Regions from separate parts of the Lactiplantibacillus sp. B652 genome, predicted to be linked through region 1. Evidence: predicted binding sites of a transcription regulator. Region 1 holds the regulator's gene; the other holds the start of a gene.
The links. Region 1 encodes NrdR, which represses ribonucleotide reductase genes. Its sites were predicted from a motif close to ACACNATATATNGTGT; they were not measured.
Positions count from the first base shown of each region.

Region 2: MZO40_RS11575 (deoxynucleoside kinase) is a predicted target of NrdR. The motif match lies at 2,221-2,236, and genes of this name have one in related genera.

Region 1 is NZ_JAMSKY010000002.1:243,235-250,646, forward strand. Features, by position in the region: gene thrS (threonine--tRNA ligase) at 1-28, opposite strand, end outside; gene dnaI (primosomal protein DnaI) at 361-1,296, opposite strand; gene MZO40_RS03885 (replication initiation and membrane attachment family protein) at 1,300-2,736, opposite strand; gene nrdR (transcriptional regulator NrdR) at 2,758-3,273, opposite strand; gene coaE (dephospho-CoA kinase) at 3,313-3,906, opposite strand; gene mutM (DNA-formamidopyrimidine glycosylase) at 3,916-4,740, opposite strand; gene polA (DNA polymerase I) at 4,752-7,400, opposite strand.
Region 2 is NZ_JAMSKY010000009.1:60,759-68,170, forward strand. Features, by position in the region: gene serS (serine--tRNA ligase) at 1-1,249, opposite strand, end outside; gene MZO40_RS11575 (deoxynucleoside kinase) at 1,534-2,169, opposite strand; gene MZO40_RS11580 (D-alanyl-D-alanine carboxypeptidase family protein) at 2,589-3,362, opposite strand; gene MZO40_RS11585 (amino acid permease) at 3,576-5,027, opposite strand; lysine riboswitch at 5,172-5,353, opposite strand; gene alsS (acetolactate synthase AlsS) at 5,412-7,094, opposite strand; gene MZO40_RS11595 (Rrf2 family transcriptional regulator) at 7,280-7,412, opposite strand, start outside.

The sequences.
Region 1 (7,412 bases):
CTGGGAACTTAACATTAATACTTGCCATATACTTGACACTCTCCTTAAAATTTACCCACTCACCAAAACACCGCGCCGGGACGACAAAAAAGTCCCTAATGCCAGACTGAACTAACATTAGGGACGTCATTGACGTGGTTCCACCCGATTTTTCAGTATCACAAAAGACACTGACTCATTAGCGCTAATAACGGAAGCGTTCCGGCTCAATTGAGCATGTTCACAAAAGTGGTATCTTCATAAATCCGGTCCAAGACTTCCAGAACAAGGTCTTGGTCTCTGTGAGCCATGATAAACGAAGCGTGTCTTTTGCATCTGTTTTCATTAAACCACTTTTAACTTAAAAGTCAACTCTTGATTTTAACCATCTGGATTCAAGCGCCGATTGCGACCGACCATTTCGATCTCACTGGAGAGGTAGCGCACCCGTTGCATGATTCGCTGGGCTTTGACTGGTTCCTCATCACCCTTTTGCGAAATCGTTAAGTAACCGTCCTGTAATTCTTGCATTGAAAAGTTCGATGAAAAACAGGTTGGTAACTCTTCTTGCATCCGGTACTCTAAAATCACCCCAAGCACGTCATCGCGAATCCAAGTGGACGACGCGTCGGCGCCAATATCATCGATCATCAAAATTGGCGCCCGTTTAATCGCATCGACCTTATCAGCAGACGTATTGTTGCTGATGGACCGCTTCATTTCGACCGCAAAGCTTGGAAAATGAATCAATGTCGTATTGAAGCCGCGGGCGGCCAGTTCATTCGCCATCCCACCGAGCAGATAGGTCTTGCCGACGCCAAACGACCCATACAGGTAAAGACCGCGATGAAACCGTTTCGGGGCTTGCGTGTAAGCATCAATAAAGTCCAGCGCTGCCACCAGTGCCGTCGCGCGGTCGCCGTCTTGATCATACGACTTTAAATCGGCCGTTTGAATGCTTTTGGGCATGCTGATCGACCGGACTCGTTGTTGTAGCGCTCGGGCTGCCTGTTGTTCTTGTAATTGCGGCGTTGGTTGATAAGCAATGTCGATCAGATGATTACTCATCACCAATGTCGGCTGATAGCCCGGTGCCTGCGTCGGTTCATGCCGGGCGAGCTTGCGTTTTTCTTCGCAAAATTCATATAATTTGGCACCAGAGCGTTCCAAAGCATCCGCAGATAATTCATCCTGGTGAGCGGCTAAAAACTGACGAACATCTGGATCATGATACACGGTCGTCATTAACGCCTCATAGCGATGATTCAAATTTTTGCGATTCATTAACGTCCGGAGTGTTTCTGAGATATTCTCCATGCTTTAGTCCTCCTTTTCTGAATTTGTCTCGAGCTTGGCGAGTCGTGCCGCTAATTGCTGGCGTTGTTCTTCCGACAGTTGCTTGTTGGGCTTGTCCGGCTGAGCTTCGCCGGCCTGTTGTTTCTGGGCCCACTTCGGCATCACTTCTTTGCGGGTTGGCCGGGCATTCGACTTACGCCGCGGTGTCGAGGTCTTCGGCCGCTGACGTTGCTTCAAGTAGGCCAACGCCGCTTCTGGCGTGTTGACGCCATGTTGTTGCCAGTCATTGGCGACCGTTTCTATCAAACTTCGATTGAGCGCAGCCAACTCCCGGTTTTGGAGCAAGTAATAAATGACGATGTTGATGACCGAATTCGGTAACACGCCCCTACTGATCAAGTCATGGACCAGCCGATTTTCACCACTTGTCACAAAGCCGTGCTTTTCTGCCTTCACCGCCGCCAAAAAATCGTACGGCGCGGCCTGCTTCGCAACATCGACCAGTTGCTGTTCCGCCTTAGAAAGTTGTGCCGTTGAAGCTGGCTGCCGGGTTGCCTTACTAGAATTGGCCGCCGTAGTGGTTGGTTTAGTCGACTGATCGGTCGTTGCTTCATTTGTCGTCGTCCGAGTTGGCGTGGTTGGCCGCTCATACCGGCGTGCGATCAACAGTTTCAACTGGTTCTCGTCAAATTGTCCAGTCGTCAAACTGGCAACTTCACTGATCAGCTTGGCCATCTCGATCTCACTGATGCCATAAACCCGACTTTCCGTAACGATAAGTTGGCGCGAACTAGCCACTTGTTTCAAGTCAACGTAATTTTGCTTCAAGATTTGACCTAATAATTGCCAATCGAAGTCATCATCACTGAGTACTGGTGATTGATCTTCAGCTGGCTCATTGGCAGCCAGCTGTGCCCGCACCTGCTGGACAGGGCGTGGCGTGGTCGTGACTTTATGACCATCAATATGAAATACCTCGAGGATATTAGCCGTCACGTCCTTTGCCGCCGTCAGATCCACCGGTTGCGTGGCAAAATCACTAGCCAACTGTTGGTAGCGTAATTCACCCACGGTATCGAGTAATAAAACGCTCAACAGGTCATCCGCAAAGAATTGTAAGGCTAGTTGCGGTGCCTGCAAGCGATAAATATACAAAGTGCCGAGCTCATCTTGTTGGTAATAACTCCGTAACAGCCCCGTCGCCTCTAGTTTACGACGTGCTGCCAATACGGTCGGTAAATCGGCGTTCAAAATTCCTAGCAATTCCGCATGACTACGACGATTACTCAGTTCGTTTTCACTGCTTTGTAAGCTTCGCAGCGCGGCATACAAACTATATGCCAGTGGCCCGATCAACGGTAAATACAGCTCCGCTAAAACCGCTTGCTGGGCGGCGCTCAACGCTGGGGCTTGTGGGACCACCAGTCCTGATTTGGGCGTCAATGGTTCTTCATTTGGCATCTTGTTCACCATTCTTTTGACCTAATCTTTTTTACGTTTTGGCGCGTGCTCGGTCTTCGCTGACGGTTTCGCCAACTTGACCTTGTCACGTTCCATCATATCTTGGAGTTCGTTCAAGAAGACGTGCATATCCTTGAATTGGCGATAAACACTAGCGAAGCGAATATAAGAAATTTCATCAATATCCGCGAGTTGTTCCATCACGTACTCACCGATCACTTGGCTAGAAATTTCATTTTCACCCAGCGACCGGACTTTATTTTCAACATCATCAACGACCCCAGTCATGGTTTCCATGCTGACTGGGCGTTTTTCGGCGGAGCGAATAATCCCTCGTAAGACCTTCTCACGATTGAATTCTTCACGGGCACCATTTTTCTTGATCACTAATAACGGGGTCGCTTCGACCCGTTCAAACGTCGTAAATCGGAAACCACAGTTTTCGCATTCCCGCCGACGCCGGATGACGCGACCGTCATCAGTCGGTCGACTGTCAACCACACGGGAGCCATTATGATGACAATGTGGACATTGCATAGCTTTCACACCCCTTGTAACAAGTCACAATTATTTTTATTAAACAGTCATAGTTTCTAGCCATTTTAACACGGCGGCTTCAGTTTTATCAACGGTTGAACCGTTATCAATCACCACGTCCGCCCACGCGGCCTTTTGCGCCAATGGCAGCTGACTCGCAATTCGTGCCTGGGCCGCTTGCTTTGACAGCTGGTTGCGCGCCATCAAGCGTTTTAGTACGATGGCCGGTGGTGCAGTCACGACGACAACCTGGTCACAGATATTCTGCCAGCCACTCTCATAGAGTAACGGCACGTCTAGAATAATCGCCGTTGGATTCGACTGGCCTGCCGCAACGATGGCTTCAAACATCGCATATTGAATCGGCAAACTGGTGATGGCCGTCAAATCCTGCAAGGCGGCCGAATCATTAAAAACTAACTGACCAAGCCATGGGCGATTGAGTGAACCATCCGCCAATAATGCGTCCGGCCCAAACTTAGCTGCGATTTTCTGCGTCGTGGGTTGTCCTGGTCCTTCGACCGCCCAGGCGATTTTGTCAGCATCCACGATAGGTAAATACTGCGCTAATAACTTAGAAACGGTTGATTTTCCAGTCGCAATTCCACCGGTCAACCCGATTAATTTCGTCACGGTGATCACCTACAATCGTTGTTCAAGGGGACAGAAATGTGTCCCACGCTGCGCGACCTTGATCTTCTCAATCATCGTGCCACACCGCTCACAAGGTTCGCCTTCACGACCATAGACATGCAGGTGATTCTGAAATTGACCGGCCTCACCAAACGCCGTTGAGAACGAGTGTACCGTCGTTCCGTGTCCTTTGATGGCTAATGCCATTTCGGTAATAATATTGTCGCGCAACGTTGCAATTTCATCGGCTGTCAGCGAATTAGCTGGCCGCATCGGATGAATCTTGCTCATCCACAACGTTTCATCCGCATAAATATTGCCGATGCCCGCAATCTTACTCTGGTCCAGTAAGAGCGGCTTGATCATTTTCTTGGAATGTTCAAGCGTCGCAGTCAGATAAGCCAAGGTCAGTTGGTCAGCGACCGGCTCCGGCCCAATCGTGCGTAGCCCAGCCACCGACAGCTCCTCACCAGTCGGCACCAACGTCATCCGCCCAAATTTACGGGTATCGTTATACAGCAAGTCCCGGTCGTCCGTTAAATGAAAAACGACGTGCGTATGCTTGTCGCGCGCTTCACCACGCGGAACGACGTTGTACTTACCTTCCATGCGTAGGTGTGACACCATCGTTAAACCGTTACTAAATCGGAACAATAAATATTTGCCACGCCGGTCGATGGTTTGAATCGTCTGGTTAATCAGTCGTTCTTTAAATAAAGCCACGTCATTATTGATGATTTTGGGCCAATAGACGTCAATATCAGCAATCGTGGCACCCTTAACGAGCCGATTCAACCCACGACGAACCGTTTCAACTTCTGGTAATTCAGGCATGGTGGTTCCCCCTATTTTGCATCGTACCAAGTATCACCGTAGTGACTCTCGACCTTCAACGGTACGGCTAACTTCACGGCGGAATCCATCACGCTTGGTACTAATTTTTCTAAAACTGGAATCTCTTCCTTTGGTGCTTCAAAAATCAATTCATCATGAACTTGTAAAAGCATGGTTGCTTTCAAACCAGCTTTTTTCAACTCGGCTTGCATCTTGATCATCGCAATTTTGATAATATCGGCCGCACTACCTTGAATTGGCGTGTTCATGGCCGTCCGTTCGGCAAACGAGCGTTGGTTGAAACTCTTCGAATTAATGTCTGGCAAATAGCGACGACGATGAGAAATTGTCTCAACGTAGCCTTGTTCCTTTGCCGATTTGACAATATCATCCATGTACTGCTTGACACCTGGATATTCCTTGAAGTAAGCGTCAATAAAGCTGCGCGCTTGCTTACGACTGATACCAATATTTTGTGACAAGCCATAGTCACTGATGCCGTAAACGATACCGAAGTTGACCGCTTTGGCTTGCCGACGAATATTAGGTGTCACGTCTTCAGCGGATTTCAAATTAAAGATCCGCATCGCTGTGGCGGCATGAATGTCGTCGCCTTCCTTAAAGGCCGCTTGCATGTTCTCATCACCGGTAATATGGGCGAGCACCCGCAATTCAATTTGTGAATAGTCAGATGAGAAGATCTGCCAACCGTCATGACTCGGAACGAACGCCTGCCGAATCTTACGCCCTTCTTCGAGCCGAACAGGAATATTTTGCAAGTTCGGGTCAACTGAGGACAAGCGGCCGGTTTGCGTCAACGTTTGGAGATAACGCGTGTGCACTTTTTGGTCCGTGGAATGAATGGCATCCAGCAAGCCCACCACGTAGGTTGATTGAATCTTTGAAATTTGACGATACTGCAAGATATTCGCGACGATTGGTGCTTCTGGTGCTAATTTTTCCAACACGTCGACGGCGGTCGAGTAACCGGTCTTCGTCTTTTTAATGACTGGTAACTTCATTTCTTCAAATAAAATGTGGCCCAATTGCTTGGGTGAATTGATATTGAACTCTTCACCGGCTTCTTGATAGATGGTCTGTTCGATCTCACTCAGGCGTTCAGTAAACTGACTACCCATCGCCTTCAAGCGACTGCTATCAACGGTAATGCCGGCAATTTCCATCTGAGCGAGCACCGTCGCCATTGGCTTTTCGATATCATCGTAGAGTTGGGCCTGCTCATTATCCGCGAGTTCTTTCAACAAGCGCGGTTTCAAATCAGCGATCGCCGCTAATTTTCGTGCCAAATGACTGAAGAACACGTCATCATCTTCAGGAATCGCACGTTTGACACCCTTGCCGTAGACGGTCTCGTCACTTGGCAAGTCAGTGTAGCCGTGTTGTTCCGCCAGACTACCAAGGTCGTTGCTGTTATCATTGGTGTCTAGTAAATATGAAACGAGTAATAGGTCAAAATCAACTTTACCAAGCTGGATGCCCAAACGGTTCAGCCCAACCATCGTTCGTTTCATATCAAAAACGTCCTTGGTCAGCGTATCGCTAGTCAAAAGCTCGCTGACTGCGGGTTGCATCAGCAATTCAACATCACGACTAATATACCAATGACCATCCGCACCAATCGCAAAACCAGCGAAGGCGGAGGTGTGGTAGTTTGGTGTCGGCATTTCAAGATAGAAGTCGACATTGGTCGTGAATTGTTGTAATTCATCCAAATTGTCTTTGGTCAAAACAGTGTATTCGATTGGTGTTGCTGGTTCGTCAGATTGCAGATGCAACTTCTTCAAAAATGACTGAAAATCCATCGTTTGATAGAACGCGGCCAACTGGTCCAAATCAGGGCCATTATAGGTCAAATCTGACAACTGAACCTCAATCGGTGCATCCCGCTTGATGGTTGCGAGCACCTTGGCTTGAGCCGCCTGTTCGCGGTCCTCAATCAGATGTTCCTTCATCTTGCTGGCCTTCATCGCATCGATGTTTTCATAGATACCTTCCATCGACCCGTATTGTTTCAGCAATTTCAGCGCTGTCTTCTCGCCGACCTTGGTCACACCAGGATAATTATCTGAAGTATCACCCGTTAGCCCCTTCATATCAATGATTTGTGCCGGCGTGATGCCTAATTTTTCTGTAACGTGTTCTGGGGTGTAGCGTTCAACTTCTGAAACCCCTTTAACGGTCACTGCCACCGTCGTCCGTTCCGTCGTCAACTGGGTCAAATCACGATCACCAGTAACGATTGTCGTCGTATAGCCAGCTTGATCAGCCTGACCAGCCAGCGTCCCGATAATATCATCGGCTTCATAATCTTTTAATTCATAATGTTTAATGCCATAAGCGTCCAATAATTGCTTAATATATGGCATCTGCTCAGAGAACTCACTTGGGGTCTTGGCGCGGCCCCCCTTATAGTTATCATACATGGCAGTTCTAAACGTGGTCTTACCCGCATCAAAAGCCACCAGCATATCAGTGGGGTCCACGGCCTTGATCATGTGGTCAAGCATGGTATTAAAGCCATAAATAGCGTTTGTATGCAAGCCATCCGGATTTACGAACCGTTCCAGTTGGTTATGCAAGGCAAAGAACGCCCGAAACGCCACACTGTTACCATCAATCAGTAATAATTTTTTTGCCATTGGTTTGCTCCC
Region 2 (7,412 bases), on a different contig from region 1:
CGTGCATGTAAGGAACTAAGACATCTGGAATCGTAACCGTTCCGTCTTCATTTTGGTAGTTTTCCAAAATAGCTGCGACGGTCCGACCGACTGCTAAGCCACTCCCATTCAACGTGTGGACGAATTGGAGTTTACCATCATCGTCGCGATACTGGATGTGTGCGCGCCGTGCTTGGAAATCAGTACAGTTTGAACAACTTGAAATTTCACGGTACTTGTCTTGTTCTGGGAACCATACTTCTAGATCATGCGTCATGGCCGCGGTGAAACTCATATCACCAGTCGTTAACGTAATCACGTGGTATGGTAAGCCAAGCTTCTTCAATAATGATTCAGCATTATTGGTCAGCTTTTCAAGTTCATCCCATGAATCTTCAGGCTTCGTAAACTTGACCATTTCAACCTTATTGAATTGGTGTAAACGAATCAAGCCCTTGGTATCGCGACCGGCACTACCGGCTTCTTCCCGGAATGCTGGCGATAGCGCTGTGAAATAAACGGGTAATTTTTCTGCCGGAATAACTTCATCGCGGTAGTAGTTTACCAATGGGACTTCAGCAGTTGGGATCAACGTTAAATCTTGCGTTGTGATCCGGAAGGCGTCTTCCTTAAACTTAGGGAATTGACCAGTCCCGTACATTGATTCATCCGTCACCATGTATGGTGGTAAGACTTCGGTATAGCCTTCTGCTTCATGTTGGTCCAAGAAGAAGTTGTAGACGGCCCGTTCAAGTTTGGCCCCATCACCAATGTAGTATAAGAACCGACTTCCTGAGACTTTGGCGCCCCGTTCGAAGTCCAAGATACCTAAATCTTCACCGATGTCCCAGTGGGCTTTTGGTGTGAAGTCGAACTTCCGTGGCGTCCCGATCCGACGTATTTCAACCGCGTCTTCTTCCTTCAAGCTGACCGGCACGTCTGGATGAGGCATGTTTGGTAAATGAGCTGCCATGTCTTGGACTTGCGCGTCGATCGTCCGGCGTTGTTCATCCAAGTCTTTAACATCCGCACTAACCTTTTGCATTTCAGCAATTTCAGCACTGGCATCTTCTTTATTGCGCTTCTTTTCTGAAATCTCACCTGAGACCTTGTTCCGAGTAGACTTGAGTTGTTCACTCTTCGCAATCAATTCACGGCGTTGTTCGTCCGCAGCTAACAAGTCATCGATATCACTAGCAGCAACGCCCCGATGACCAAGTTGTTCTTTGACAAAATCGGCATTTTGCCGAATCATTTTAACATCTAACATAACGACGTCTCCTTTGTAGAAATTAGTTGTAAATAAAAACAGTCTCTCCTCCCATATTGGGACGAAGAGACTGCGATTCGCGGTACCACCCAAGTTCAGGATTATTTGTTAATCCCACCCTTAAACGGATAACGGCCGTGCCGTGCAGTATTACCTGCCCACATTGTCGCGCCGGAGTTTCGACTGCCGGTTCACACCACCCACCGGTTCTCTGAACGTCTACTTAAAACGCGCCGTGTTTACTATTCACTGTCTACTATAAATCATTGATGTCCAAAAGGCAACTAGCCGAGACTCTTAACCTTTTCATCAATCAAGCGAATGACTTCCTGACGAGCACTCGGGTCCGCAACGAAATCTAATTGGTCGCCATCTATTTGCATCTTAGGGCTGTGGTCATAGTTAGCGTACCAGTCCGTATACCGTTCGTTCAACGTTTGATAGTATTGGTATAGGTCTGGATCTTGGTCGATTTGTTCATATGAGCGGCCCCGCTTTTGAATTCGCTTGAGCATCGTATCGAACGAAATATTGATGTGAATCAACAAGTCTGGGCTCTTCTGATGCTCAGCTTCAGGCAATTCTTGCATCATGTTATTCAATAGCGAGTCGTAAATGTCAACTTCGGTGTTGGTCGCCCGTCCCAAATCCCCGTTTAAATGGAACAATAATGAATCTTCGAAGATTGAGCGGTCCAAGACGTCCAAGTCGTTGGCAAACGCTGATTTGATACTATCCAACCGTTTATTTAAAAAGTAGATTTGTAATAAGAACGCATACTTCTTAGGGTCCTTATAAAATAACGGCAAAATGGGATTATCATCAACTGATTCGTAAAACGCTTTGGAGCCGAAATGTTGGGCTACTAATTGCGTTAAACTCGTCTTGCCGGCACCGATTGTTCCTGACATTACAAGCATGGGGCGTCTCTCCTTTTAGTCACGTCAAAATTTTGATTATCTTTAAAAGCAACACTACATATTGTACGCACCCAAGTCCTAAAATGCAATATCTGGTGAGTCAATTCCATAAAAAACTTAGTTTGGCTTAATTTGTCTTGAGTGCATGATTAAAGCGTGCTGGTTTTCAAGGTCAAAAGCGGCCGTTCCGCCACCATGCGATTGGCTTCCTGGCTGTAGCGACCGACAAGCACAAGCCAAACAGCTATCACGTTTTAATTTCATGCTAGATGATGACTAGCGTAATTCGTAACTTCATGCCCACTAAAAAAGGCATCCCCCAGATTGGAGATACCTACTCAATTTGCTGATCAAGAACATCCGCGACTTAGGGGCGTAACCCCGTTTATATCGCGTCAGTCATGTTCCTAAGCTAAGTATTACTTAGCCGCCTTTTCACGTGCCTTTAACAGGCTCACGTATTGTTCCAAGGTCAGGTTGTGCTTGGTCATGAATTGGGCACTCTTTTTGCCGACGTAGCGGAAATGCCATGATTCATAATCAATCCCCGTTGACTTGGTCCCGCTCTTCGTAAAGCGTAGTACGAAACCGTAGTCTGGGGCGTGCTTGATTAACCATTGTTGCCCTTTGTTCTTGTCTGATGAAGAGAGCAACTGATTGCCATGCGTGTTATACCAATGCGTGTTCATGATATCAGCGGCTAAGCCGGTCTCATGCTCACTACCACGTGGTACCGCCACGTATTCTTTCGTCAGCTTCAAGGCTTCTTTGGCCGACTTGCCCTCGTTCTCATAGGTTTGAATCGATTGACTCCAAACCTCTTTTTGATAGGCAACGGACCGGTAACCAGAAACGATGGTTGCCGGGTACCCGGCCTTCTTAGCGCCAGCCATGAAAGCTTCCAGCGGCTTGACGATGGATGTCCGGACATCGATCCCGTTGACACTCGACTTACTGAAACTCATTTCTGAGCGCTTGTTCCACTTGTTGACGACAACCAAATCAGCATCCGTCGACTTGACGCCCTTCGGCAATTCACTGATCAATCGTTGTCGTTTGGTCTGCGTCTTGGTCGTTTTCGCCGAACTGCTTGATGATTTTGACGCACTCGACTGGCTGTTAGCGCCACAACCACTCAGGACGCCGACTAACGTTACTAATGCTAAACCTCTTACTAAATTACGCTTCCACATTTCTCTCGCTGCCTTTCTCTGTCCTAGCTTAGCATAGAGGACGGATTTAAAACTTGTTTTCCAGTCGATATTTGATAATTTTTAATGATTTTTTCATTTAGATCGTTCATCAATCCTCGCATAATCATATCTAATTTGATTGCCAGCCGACTCCCCGTTTGACAAAAAATGCACCTAACTCCAACTGCGAGTTAAGCACATTCTAAACACGAGTTAATCTTTACCATGATGATGGCGGGTTAAGTCAACCTTATCCAGCGGAATCATTTTGGTATGATAACGAATCTTGTAATAGACGTATAACACAATAAATAATGGGATACTCATGTAAGTGACCCCGATGGCTTGCCAGTCCAGTGTCGCAAAGGAATGCAAGTCTTGTCCAATAATGACGACCAAGCAGAGGATAAAGGCGAACCATGGCCCAAATGGGAACCACTTGGCATGGTAACGCAACTCACTGAGCTGATGGCCCTGCTTGACAAACGCCCGCCGGAACCGCAAATGTGAGATGGCAATTCCTAACCAGGCGATGAAGCCGGTCAATCCACTTGCAGACACCAAGAAGATGTAGATTCGTTGACCAAACAGGCTCGATAGGAACGTCAAGAGGCCAATGACCGTGGTTCCTAATAATGCCATGATTGGAATTCCACGCCGGTTGACCCGACCGAACGTCTTTGGCGCGTAGCCTTGTAATGACAAGGAGTATAGCATCCGCGTCGACGCATACATCCCTGAATTGGCTGCAGACAGGACGGAGGTCAAAATCACCGCGTTCATGACACTGGCAGCCGCTGCCAACCCGGCTCGTTTGAAGACTAAGGTAAACGGACTGATCGCAATATCACTCGCTGATGAACCCAGCAAGTCCTTAGACGTATAAGGAATAATGGCCGCAATCACAAAGATGGCCAAAATGTAGAATAATAAGATCCGCCAAAAAACTTGTTTGATGGCCTTCGGAATACTCTTCTCCGGCGTTGCGGATTCGCCCGCGGTAATCCCAATCAATTCCGTCCCCTGGAATGAAAAACCAGCGACAACGAACACGCTGAGAATCGTTGGAATTCCGCCCACAAATGGCGCCTTTTTATACGAGAAGTTGCTGAGGCCCGTCGCGTGACCACCCATGATGCCGACGATCGTCAACACCCCGATGACCAAGAAGACCAGGACCGTCACAACTTTGATCAGTGAAAGCCAGTATTCCGTCTCGCCAAACGACCGCACCGACAAAGCGTTGATCGTAAAAATCAAGACTAAGGCAATCAGACTGAAGACCCAGCCGGGCACGGTCGGCAACCAGAATTGCATGACGATTGCTGCCGTACTGATATCGACTGCCAGCGTAATCGCCCAGTTGAACCAATAATTCCAGCCCATCGCAAATCCCAGCGCTGGGTCGACAAACTTGGTTGCATACGTTGAGAACGACCCGGAGACTGGCAAGTACGTTGCCATCTCACCCAGACTCGTCATTAAAAAGTAGACCATGATACCGATGCCGACGTACGCCAGTAGCGCCCCGCCTGGCCCGGCCGTTGAAATTGCAGAACCGGATGCCACAAACAGGCCAGTCCCGATACTACCACCTAGTGCAATCATGGATAAGTGCCGGGTCTTTAAGGACCGGTGCACATCCTGATGTTGTTCTTCTGCCATTGCAGAACCTCCAAAAATCGATTTATATCTAAAAGTGTTCACACCGATTCAGGTTTAGCACAACCAAAATAAAAAGCCTTCTTGCAACGCGAAAACGTGCGCAAAAAGACTTTAATCAGATTGATTGACATAATTGCTGATTTCATCGTCGATAGCGCCCCGCAACTATTCTAGCTGCGACAGTCCTTGATTTATTCAACCAAGGCCCAACGGATAAATCGGTCATAGATTCATCTATTTCGGCGGTTGCCCCGTTCACTGACCTTCACTAGTGATGACCCACTTCTAGTCAGTTACTATTGTTAACCGCGTCCTCTTCTTTCGATATACTCAACCATTATATCCGACCAGTCCTCATTTGACAACCGGTCTTAATCGTTAATTTTAATAAAATTGATCTGGCAACATCGTCTTACCTAAAGCCTTGTTGTCAGAGTAGTCGATTGGAATGTCCACAACGACTGGACCATCCGTGGCAAAAGCTTGATCGAGCACCTTTTCTAGGTCAGCAGGTTGGTTGACCCGTAAACCGGTGGCACCAAAGCTTTCAGCATACTTGACAAAGTCGACTGGGCCAAAGTGCACGGCCGCATCTTCACCGTACTTCATCTCTTCTTGGAACTTCACCATATCGTAGGTCCCATCGTTCCAAATCAAGTGCACGATGTTTTGCTTCAAGCGCACAGCCGTCTCAAGTTCCTGAGCGGAGAACAAGAAGCCGCCATCACCCGAAACGGAAACAATCTGGGTGTTTGGCCGAACTAGCGCTGCGGCAATCGCCCATGGTAGTGCGACACCCAAAGTCTGCATCCCGTTACTGAACAGTAAGTGGCGTGGTTCATAGCTCCGGAAATGCCGTGCCATCCAGATGTAGTGACTCCCGACATCAACGGTGACCGTCATTTCATCACTGACCCGTTGTTGCAAAGCTGCGATGACTGATAGCGGATGATTTAGCTTAGACTGCTTATCAATATTAGGCACAAAGTCCCGCGTTTGCAGGCGTTCTTGTAATTCACTCAAATACGATTGGGCATCATCACTGATGTTATAACCCTTCATGTATGGTAACAAGAAGTCCAGAGTCTGCGCGATGTCTCCAATCAATTCCGTCTCTGGTTGGAAATTATGATCAAGTTCCGCGCGCATGGCGTCAATCACCACGATGCGGGCCTTACCTTCTGCATTCCAGTTACGTGGTTCGTATTCGATTGGGTCATAACCCACCGCAATGACCAAGTCAGACTTCTTCAATAACATGTCCCCTGGTTGGTTCCGGAATAAACCGACCCGACCAAAGAAATGGTTGGCTTCCAAATCACGTGAAATCACACCGGCTGCTTGAAACGTCTCGACAACTGGTAAGTTTGCGGCCGTCACGAGGTTGCGAATCGCCTTAGTGACTTCTGGTGAGGAAGCACGCATCCCAACTAATAAGACGGGTAACTTGGCTGCTTTGATCTTTTGTGCCAGTAACGTGGCTTCAACTGGACTAGCAGGTCCTAATTTTGGTGCTTGAATCGGTGTGATGACCGGCGTCCGAACGATTGAGTCCGTCACGTCTTGTGGAACACTGACGAAGCTAGCACCCTGCTTAGCCGCCGTGGCTTCCTGATAGGCATTTGCTAACACTTCAGAAATGTTTTCAGGTTCTTGGACTTCAGCACTGTACTTAGTGATTGGCTTGAACAGCGCCGCGTTATTCATACTCTGGTGAGTCAAACGTAACAAGTCGGCCCGTTGAACTTGCCCAGAAATCGCGAGGACCGGGTCCCCTTCAGCGGTGGCAGTCACTAAGCCGGTTGCTAAATTACTAGCACCAGGACCAGAAGTGGTCATAACGACCCCGGGTTTACCCGTGATCCGGCCAATTCCAGCCGCAATAAAAGCAGCGTTTTGTTCGTGGCGCGTCACGATCAACCGCGGACTCTTAGGGTTAACGGGATGTTCTAAGCGTTCAAACACCCGGTCGATCTTGGCACCGGGAATCCCAAATACATACTTAACATCGTGGTTTACAAGGCTATCGACGATTGCGTCGGCCCCATAGTACTTTTTATCAGCCATGTTGATCTCCTCTATCTTGTGAAATTCATTGTTAGAATACCATAATTAATGCCTTAATAACAGCAATTTCCGCCTTGTGAAATAAAGTATATCTGATCGAAAATCAAATCCAAATACTAAAAGCGCGTCAACATTGATTTACCGATGGAAACCGCTCTCAAAATTTTTTAAGTTTGTAGGATGGCTCACTTGTTCGTTCGCATCCGCGCTAACAATCCGTTTAATTGCGCCATTTTGTCATCAGAATAGTTGGTCCAATCTAGGACCGGTATCTGCTGGACGGCTAACAATTCCTTGATGAGCGTGGCCAATTTTTGT